Regions from separate parts of the Comamonas sediminis genome, predicted to be linked through region 1. Evidence: riboswitches for the same ligand, from Rfam matches in the RefSeq annotation. Region 1 holds a riboswitch; the other holds the start of a gene.
The links. Region 1 has a riboswitch for manganese ahead of AB7A72_RS13185 (TMEM165/GDT1 family protein). Riboswitches for the same ligand answer to the same signal wherever they lie in the genome.
Positions count from the first base shown of each region.

Region 1 (4,752 bases):
GCCCGGCCACGGCGCCTACTGCGCCAGCAAGGCGGCGGTCATCAGCTACTGCGAGAGCCTGCGGGTGGAGCTGCAGCGCAGCGGTGTGCAGGTGGTCACGATCAGCCCGGGCTTTGTGGCCACGCCGCTCACCAGCCATAACCGCTACGGCATGCCGTTCCTGATGCAACCCGAGGCCTTCGCCGACAAGGCCTTCGCGGTGATTGCCAAGGCGCGCAGCTATGCCGTCATCCCCTGGCAGATGGGCTGGGTGGCCAAGCTGTTGCGCTGCCTGCCCAATGCGCTGTATGACCGCGCGCTGGCCAACCGCCCGCGCAAGCACCGCCACCGCGAACGGGTGCAAGAGCTGCCGCCAGGCCGGGATTGACGCAGGTCTGCGCCGGCCATGAAAAAAGCCCCTGTCGGGGCTTTGTCGTTGCTGGAGGCGCACCGCCAGGGTGTGCCTGCAGACATCAATAATCGTCGTTGTTGTCGTAGCCTTGGTTGCCGCCGCGGTTGCGCGAACCATTGCCGTAGGGGCTGCGGAAGCCGCCATCGCGGTCGCCGCCGCGATCACCGCCACCAAAGCCACGGTCATTGCCGCCACGGCCGCCGCCGCCATCGCGACCGCCACGGTCGCCATAACCACCGCCACCGCCGCCGTAGCCGCCACGGTCACCGCCGCCGCCGTATCCACCACCACCGCCGCCGCCGTAGCCACCGCCACCACCGCCGCCGTAGCCACCACCGCCGCCACCGCCGCCACCGAAGCCGCCGCGGTTACCGCCGCCACCGAAGCCACCACCGCGTGGGCCGCCAAAGCCACCACCGCCGCTGCGGGGAGGACGGGGCTCCATCGGACGCGCTTCGTTCACGACCAGATTGCGGCCGCCCAGAGGCTGACCGTTCAGACCGTTGACCGCTGCTTGGGCTTCGTCATCGCTGCCCATTTCTACAAAACCGAAACCCTTGGAGCGACCCGTGTCGCGTTCCATCATCACCTTGGCGCTGGTTACGCTGCCAAACTGACCAAAGGCCTGTTCCAGATCGTTGTCGCGAACCTGGTATGGCAAATTACCGACGTAAAGCTTGTTGCCCATTTGAGGGACTCCTGATAACTCTTAAATAATGCGATAGCGCCCTGTAGAACACCGGTCATTCATCGCAGTAGCCCGATGGAGGAATACTCCATCCTTTATTTTCTGGCATAAAAACCGACAATGGCATAGTTCCGCCCCTCAGTTGTGGCGCGGAAGCTGCAACCAGATGCAAAAAAGGCCTCAAAGAGGCCTTTTTTTCGGGAAAACCCGTCATCTAACCGTCAAAACCCTTAAGAGGTTTTGGAGGTGAGGTGTTTAGTAGCTGCCGCCACCGTAGCCACCACGGCCACCGCCGCCGAAGCCACCGCGATCGCCGCCGCCGAAGCCGCCACGGTCACCGCCGCCGAAGCCACCGCGGTCACCGCCGCCGAAGCCGCCACGGTTGCCACCACCGAAACCACCGCTGCGTGGAGGACGGGCTTCCATGGGACGGGCTTCGTTCACAACCAGGTTACGGCCGCCGTAGCCTTGGCCGTTCACGCCTTCGATAGCAGCTTGTGCTTCAGCGTCCGAACCCATTTCCACAAAGCCGAAGCCCTTGGAGCGGCCGGTGTCACGTTCCATCATGACCTTGGCGCTGGAGACGGTACCGAACTGGCTGAAAGTGCTTTCCAGATCGCTGTCACGGAAAGAGTAGGGCAGGTTGCCCACGTAAAGTTTGTTGCCCATTTGAGGACTCCGAAAAAAGTAAAAAAAGCGATGGAGCCTGATGCAATCAACAAACCTGTGACAACTTCCAAGACGGATCACCGCGCGCTCTAGTGTACCCGGGGGCACATTGAGCTTCACCATTATGGGTGAATCGCCTTACGCTGTGTTGACAGTTCCCGCAAGCGGGGCTTGGTATTTTCCCTGGCGGCAGTGGGTGTTGCGGCGCAGCATCGCTTTTGGGCGTATGATGCGCCGGTCTTTGGGGAGTAGCCTGCCGGGCGTGCAATGCGCCGCGGAGTGTGCGTCAACAAACTTGGGCCTTCGCGGCCTATGGCGTACACGGCACCTTGTGATGAGGATGCTGGGCGAGACCATTGACCACGTTGCGATCCAATGCCGGAGTCGCGATGCGGTCAATGCTGTCTTGCTATATCCGGCTGCAATAACGATCCCCACTCATGGAAGCCTTTCTCCTCTCAACCGCTGTCGTTGCCCTTGCCGAAATGGGCGACAAGACACAGCTGCTCTCGCTCGTCCTCGCTGCCAAATACCGCAAACCCTGGCCCATTGTGCTGGGCATCTTTGTCTCGACGCTGGTCAACCATGCACTGGCCGGTGCCGTCGGTGCCTGGATCACCACGATGCTCGGCCCCGATGTGCTGCGCTGGATTCTGGGCGTGTCCTTCATCCTGATGGCCGGCTGGATGCTGATTCCCGACAAGATCGACGAGGACGAAGCCGGCAAGAGCAGCGGCCGCTGGGGCGTGTTCGGCACCACGGTGCTGCTGTTCTTCCTGGCCGAGATGGGCGACAAGACCCAACTGGCCACCGTGGGGCTGGCCGCCAAGTATCCGGCTTCCTATTACTGGGTGGTCGCCGGCACCACGATCGGCATGATGCTGGCCAATGCGCCGGTGGTCTGGTTTGGCGACAAGATCACCAAGAAGCTGCCGATCCGCTGGATCCACCGCGTCTGCGCAGTGATCTTCCTGGTGCTGGGCGTGGCTGCGCTGTTCACCACGATGGACTGACAGCGCTGGCAGCGCTAGCAACACCGGCAACGCACTAACTAAATAAAAGGGCTGGGGATCTTGCGATCTCCAGCCCTTTTTGGATGGGGCGGCGCCCCAAGCCTCAGCCTCAGTCCAAGGTCATCAGGCTCGCATTGCCGCCCGCTGCTGCGGTGTTGATGCTGATCGCATGCTCGGCCAGCAGGCGGAACAGTGGCACGCTGCCATCGGCGGCCTGGGCGGTGATCGGCACAATGGCGCCGGGGCGGCCCGCCAGGCTGCTGCCGATGGGCAGCCAGCCGCTGGCGGCATCGGCGATCAGCGCATCGAAGGCTTCGGACTGCAGGAAGGCCTGCGCGCTGTGCGCCGACAGTTGCACCGAGGCACGCACCGATGCGGGCAGCTGTGCCAGCAGGCTGGCGTACTGGCTGTTGGCGGGCCACACGGCGGTGGAGCCAGCCGCCAGTACGGCGGCGAGCTGGGCCAGCAGCAGGCTTGTGGTGCTGGCCACGCAGCCCACGCGCTCGCGGCCGCTCAGCACATACAGATTGCGCTCACCGGTCGGGCCGGGCAGCTCGGCCGCAAAGCCATTGCCGGTATGGGCGGCATAGCGCTGGCACAGCGCTGCCAGCTCGCCCTGGCCTTGCTGGCTGGCCCAGCTTTGCAGCGCATCCAGCGCAGCGGCAGGGGCGGCATCGGCCTGCTCCAGGCCATGGGCATGGCCGCGCTGGCCAGTGGCGGGCGCGGGCGCCTCATTGCCCGCCATGCGGGGCAGGTGGGCCAGCGCATCGACCGTGGCCGTGGCCGGCATGCGGCTGAGCAGGCGCAGCATGTACAGCGGGCCGCCGGCCTTGGGTCCCGTGCCTGACAGGCCTTCGCCGCCAAAGGGCTGCACACCGACGACGGCGCCGACGATGTTGCGGTTCACATAGATATTGCCGGCATGCGCAGCAGTGACCACCTGGCTGATGGTCTCGTCAATGCGGGTGTGCAGGCCCAGGGTGAGGGCGTAGCCGGTGGCATTGATGTCGGCCAGCAGCTGGGGCAGGTGCTCGCGGCGGTAGCGCAGCACATGCAGCACCGGGCCGAAGACCTCGCGCTTGAGCTCGGACAGCTGGCGGATGGCGATCACCGTCGGCGGCACAAAGGTGCCCTGCGCGCTGGCGCCGCCGTTTTGCCAGACCTGGTGGCCGGCGGCCTGCATGCGGGCAATGTGCTGGTCGATGACGCCCTTGGCTTCGGCATCGATGACGGGGCCGACATCGGTCTTGAGCTGGCAGGGGTTGCCGACCTGGAGCTCCTGCATCGCGCCGCGCAGCATGTGCAGCAGGCGGTCGGCGGCCTCTTCCTGCACGCAGAGCACGCGCAGCGCCGAGCAGCGCTGGCCGGCCGAGTCAAAGGCCGAGGACAGCACATCGACCACCACCTGCTCGGCCAGCGCGGAGGAGTCCACGATCATCGCGTTCTGGCCGCCGGTCTCGGCCACCAGGGTCACGGGCTGGCCTTGGGCATCGAGGCGCTGGGCCAGGGTCTTTTGCAGAATGCGGGCCACTTCGGTCGAGCCGGTGAACATCACGGCCTGCACGCGGCTGTCGCCCACCAGGCGCGCGCCGACGGTCTCGCCGGTGCCCGGCAGCAGCTGCAGCACATCGTGCGGCACGCCCGCCTGCCACAGCGCCTGCACGGCAGCGGCGGCGATCAGCGGGGTCTGCTCGGCCGGTTTGGCCAGCACCGTGTTGCCGGCGGCCAGCGCAGCAGCAATCTGGCCGCTGAAGATGGCCAGCGGGAAGTTCCAGGGGCTGATGCAGACCACCGGGCCCAGGGCCTGGTAATCCGCCTGGCCCCAGCTGCGCACCTGGGCGGCGTAGAAGCGCAGAAAGTCCACCGCCTCGCGCACTTCGGCAATCGCGTTGGAGCAGGTCTTGCCCGCCTCGCGCACCAGCACGCCCATCAAGGTGGGCATATGGGCTTCGAGCAGGTCACCGGCCTTGGCCAGGCAATCGGCGCGCTGG
Region 1 covers NZ_JBGBDC010000005.1:217,658-222,409, reverse strand. Annotated here, with positions in the region: gene AB7A72_RS13200 (SDR family oxidoreductase) at 1-367, shown strand, start outside; gene AB7A72_RS13195 (RNA recognition motif domain-containing protein) at 453-1,079, opposite strand; gene AB7A72_RS13190 (RNA recognition motif domain-containing protein) at 1,335-1,748, opposite strand; yybP-ykoY riboswitch at 1,980-2,093, shown strand; gene AB7A72_RS13185 (TMEM165/GDT1 family protein) at 2,189-2,761, shown strand; gene putA (trifunctional transcriptional regulator/proline dehydrogenase/L-glutamate gamma-semialdehyde dehydrogenase) at 2,871-4,752, opposite strand, start outside.

Region 2 (4,752 bases), on a different contig from region 1:
CATCGAGCATGTCGATGACCTGCTGGCCGATCTGGATCAGGCGCTGGCCAAGGTCTGAGGGGCCGTCGCACGCAAAAAAAGAGCCGCTTGCAACAAGCGGCTCAATCACAGTGCTCTTTGATCCGTGGACGGCTTCAGACCCCGTTTAGAAGCGGTAGCCCACACCGACACCCAGCAGCCAAGGATCGACCTTGAAGGTTCCCACCTTGGTGCCCGCCGAGCGCACATCGGTCTTGATGTAGACCTTCTTCACATCCACGTTGATCGACCAGTTCTTGTCGAGCATGTAGTCAAAGCCGATCTGCAGTGCGGCGCCAAAGCTGTTCTTCTTGATCGATGGATCGAGCGCGGCCTCAACCGCCGGTGCGAAGTTCACGTTCGAGAAGCGCGTGTAGTTCACACCAGCGCCCAGATAGGGCTTGAACGCGCCCATGTTGGTGAAGTGGTACTGCGCCAGCAGGCTGGGCGGCAGGTGCTTGAGCGTACCGATCTTGGCGCCGTCAGAGCGCAGGTCGTGCTTTTGCGGGTAGGTCAGCACCAGCTCGGCCGCGATATTGGGCGTGAAGAAGTAGGTCACATCCACTTCGGGAATGGTCTTGTCATTGATCGACAGACCCAGGCCGGTGGAGTCCTTGTTGGCGCTGTCCAGGTGCACCGCACGCAAACGCACTTGCCAGGGGCTTTGCGCCTCCTGCGCCATCGCGGCGCCCGACGCCATTGCACATACAGCCGCCGCTGCCAACATCATTTTTTTCATCATCATTGCCCTCGCTGCGATCTTGCTCGCATGGATTGAAAAGTAGCTGAAACGAGCCAGCATCTGCATGCCCGGCCAGCGCCAAGCGCCGGATAGGTGGGTGGCAGATCTGCCTGCTGTCCATGCCCTGCATCTTCTTCCTCTGCGCGCCAGGCGGCCCTGACCCAGATCAACGAGACAAAACAAGCCATGAAAAAAGGCGGCCCGCTGTTGCGATGCCGCCTTGAGGTCTTTACTGCAGCCGCATCCCAACGATGTGGCGCTGCTGCTGATCAGTGCCTGCGCAACTTGTGCCAGGCCTCCACCGCCAGCACCACCAGGCCACCAATGGCCGCGCCGACGGCCACGTGCACCAGCGTCGGTGCCAGCAGGGCCACCACACCGCCCATCGGGGTCACGGTGCTCTGCAGCCAGTGCTCGATCGGGCCGATGCCATGCACCAGCAAGCTGCCGCCCACCATGAACATCGCAGCCGTACCCACAATCGACAAGCCGCGCATCAGCCAGGGCGTAAAAGCGATCAGGCCCCGGCCAAACGCCTTTGCGGCGGCACTGGTCTTGCGCATCAGCCACATGCCCACATCGTCCATGCGCACAATGCCGGCCACTAGGCCGTATACAAACACGGTGATCGCCAGCGCCACAGCGACCAACACCACCAACTGCTCGGCAATCGGCTTGCTGGCGACGGTGCCCAGCGCAATCGCCATGATCTCGGCCGACAGAATGAAATCGGTACGCACGGCACCCGCCACCTTGGCCTTTTCATAGGCCACCGGGTCCATGTTCTTCTCGTTGGCGGCTTTGACCGACGAAGGGGCTACACCCATTTGTGCAGCCTGCTCTGACTCCTTGACGGCGTCATGGGTGTGCTTGGGCTTGTGGAACAGGCTGAGCACCTTCTCCACCCCCTCAAAACACAGGAAAGCGCCGCCAATCATCAACAGCGGCGTGATCAGCCAGGGCGCAAAAGCACTGATCAGCAACGCTGCCGGCACCAAAATGGCCTTGTTCTTCAGTGAGCCCTTGGCCACCGCCCAGACCACCGGCAACTCCCGGTTGGCCTTGACGCCGGTCACCTGCTCGGCATTCAGCGCCAGGTCATCGCCCAGCACCCCCGCCGTCTTTTGCACCGCCACCTTGGTCTGCGTGGCCACATCGTCCAGGATGGCCGTGCTCTTGCCCGCAGCCGTCTTGGTCATCAGCGCCACATCGTCAAGCAAGGTCGCAATATCATCGAGCAACATCAATAAACCAGCACCAGCCATTACGCACTCCCTATCCAAATTCGGTGGCAAATCATAGCGATTTCACAATGCAATGCCGTCTCAAGCCCCGTAAAACGGTGATTTCTACGTTTTGTTGGAGGTTGTTCACAAAACTTTATGCAGGCCTTGTCAACCACTTCAGCGCGCGGCCCGTTGTACACCCATCTACACCAGAAAGGTGAAAGGACTGAAATGACTGAAGTGTTTGCTATTTGGCCTGAAGACGAACGTGACCGTAAGCGTGCTCCTGCCCGCTTCTGATACCAGCGAAGCTTGCCAGCGGTTGAGCCAGAACTGAAAACCCGGCACCCGCAGCGATTGCAGGCTCACTGATCTCTCTCACTTTAGCCCCGCTCTGCGGGGCTTTGTTTTGTCTGGCGCCGTCCTCCTACAGGGCCGCACACCAAAGCTCTCTGCCGTGGCAACCGCAGAGGGCCTGCTTTTATACCGCCACCAGGTGCTCGTACAGAATCAGCGAGCCAATCGCGATCAGCACCACGCCACCCACCGCCTCTGCCCAGCGGCCGGTGATATGGCCCAGCACACGGCCCACCATCACCCCCAAGGTCACCATCGCAAAGGTCGCAAAGCCGATGCTCAGCGCGACCACGGTGATGTTCACATCCAGGAAAGCCAGGCCCACGCCTACCGCCATCGCATCAATGCTGGTGGCAAAGCCGGTGGCGACCAGCAGCCAGAAGCCATGGCGCGCCGGGCGGCCCATCTCGGGTTCATCGGCACTTTTGAAAGCGCCCAGCACCATGCGGCCACCCAGCACCAGCAGCATCACAAAGGCAATCCAGTGGTCCCAGGCCTTCACATAATCGGCAGCGGCGTAGCCCAGCGCCCAGCCCACCAGCGGGGTGATGGCCTCAATGACACCAAAGATCAGGCCGGTGCGCAGTGCCTCGGACCAACGGGGCTTGACAAGGGCAGAGCCTTTGCCAATTGCGGCGGCAAAGGCATCGGTAGACATGGCAAGCGCCAACAGGGAAATGGAAGCAGCGTTCATCGGAGGTTCTTCTGGGACAGTCGGGCATGAGCACAACGGCATGCCACCACTGCCCGACCGAGGTCGTGCTGGCATGCCGATGGTCTCGCCAACCGAAGAACGGATGTCTGCGCCACAGCATGTGAAATGCCGAGTATGTTGACGCAGACGCTTCCAGCGCGGAAGCAGGCTACTCCCCAAGGGAGACCGCAGTCTAAACCTTGCGCAGCGCGTTGCGGCGCATGGCCCCAGAGGCGCCAGGCTCTTTAGAAATGGATCGCATTTCTGCCTGATGCCCAAGCGTTGGTGCAGCGAAACGGCCGATAGCTACAGGCCGAAACAAGAGCAACCTCATGTACTCGCATGCGCCGATGCGCCCTCTGGCAGCGCCGGTAAACGCGTCTCCCAGGCAACAGCAACGGCGCCCTTTCAGGGTTGGCCCTAGTTCATTTTTGAACGCTTTGTATACACTTAATGTATGCATATGTGCACACAAAGCATAGCCATTGAGGCCCCGCTTCTCTGCTGCACATGCCATGCATGGACCCGCGCACATGACGAGACAAATCAGGCCGCCAGGCCGTTACTAAGGCGCACCTGGATGCGCCCGATCCAAGGATGTCAATGACCGATCTTGCAGCAGACCAGAACGCAGGCTTTGCCTTCAACCCCGCCCAGCAGCGGCCCGCAGCCACCACCGATTTGCCCGCCGGTGTATGCCCCTCGCTCTACAACAAGGACCTGGCACCCACCCGGAAAGACAGCCGATCCTGGGGCGCTTACAGCCTGTTCACGCTGTGGGCCAATGATGTGCACAGCCTGGGCAACTATGCCTTTGCCATCGGCCTGTTTGCGCTGGGCCTGGGCGGCTGGCAGATTCTGACGGCGCTGATGATGGGCGCCGCACTGCTGTTTGTGCTGCTGACCTTGTCGGGCTTCATGGGCCCCAAGACGGGCGTGCCCTTTCCAGTGATGAGCCGCATCAGCTTTGGCACCCGGGGGGCGCAGATCCCGGCGCTGATCCGGGGCGGCGTCGCGATTGCCTGGTTCGGCATCCAGACCTACCTGGCCTCCAAGGTGCTCGATGTGCTGCTGATCACCCTCTTCCCCAGCCTGCAGGCGCTGCTGGCACACCAGGTGCTGGGCCTGCCGGTGCTGGGCTGGATCAGCTTCAGCCTGCTGTGGGTGGTGCAGACGATGATTGCCTGCTGGGGCATGGAGAGCATCCGCAAGTACGAGGCCTTTGCCGGCCCGGTGATTCTGGTGACCTTCATCGCGCTGGCCGGCTGGGTGCTGTACAGCTCGGGCGGCAAGATCCAGTGGACGGCGCCCCAGCCCAGCACCGGTGGGGCAATGTGGGTGCAGATCATGGGTGCGGCCTCGCTGTGGGTCGCCATCTACGGCACCTTTGTGCTCAATTTCTGTGACTTCACCCGGGGCGCCACCTCGCGCAGCGCCGTGGTCAAGGGCAACTTCTGGGGCATCCCCATCAACATGCTGATCTTCGGCCTGATCGTCGTCGTGCTGACCGGCGGCCAACTGGCCATCGACGGCACCCTGATCCTCAGCCCCACCGACATCGTCGAGAAGATCCCCAACAAGCCGCTGCTGATCCTGGCCAGCCTGTCGCTGCTGATCCTGACCATCGCCGTGAACCTGATGGCCAACTTTGTCGCCCCTGCGCTGGCCCTGGCCAACCTGCTGCCGCGCCAGCTCAACTTCCGCCGCGCGGCGCT
Region 2 covers NZ_JBGBDC010000004.1:29,063-33,814, reverse strand. Annotated here, with positions in the region: gene AB7A72_RS10255 (O-acetylhomoserine aminocarboxypropyltransferase/cysteine synthase family protein) at 1-58, shown strand, start outside; gene AB7A72_RS10250 (OmpW/AlkL family protein) at 146-757, opposite strand; gene AB7A72_RS10245 (DUF808 domain-containing protein) at 1,030-2,025, opposite strand; gene mntP (manganese efflux pump MntP) at 2,468-3,037, opposite strand; yybP-ykoY riboswitch at 3,057-3,222, opposite strand; gene AB7A72_RS10235 (NCS1 family nucleobase:cation symporter-1) at 3,641-4,752, shown strand, end outside.
Region 2: it holds a riboswitch for manganese, as region 1 does, so the genes downstream of both, mntP (manganese efflux pump MntP) here and AB7A72_RS13185 (TMEM165/GDT1 family protein) in region 1, are expected to answer to the same signal.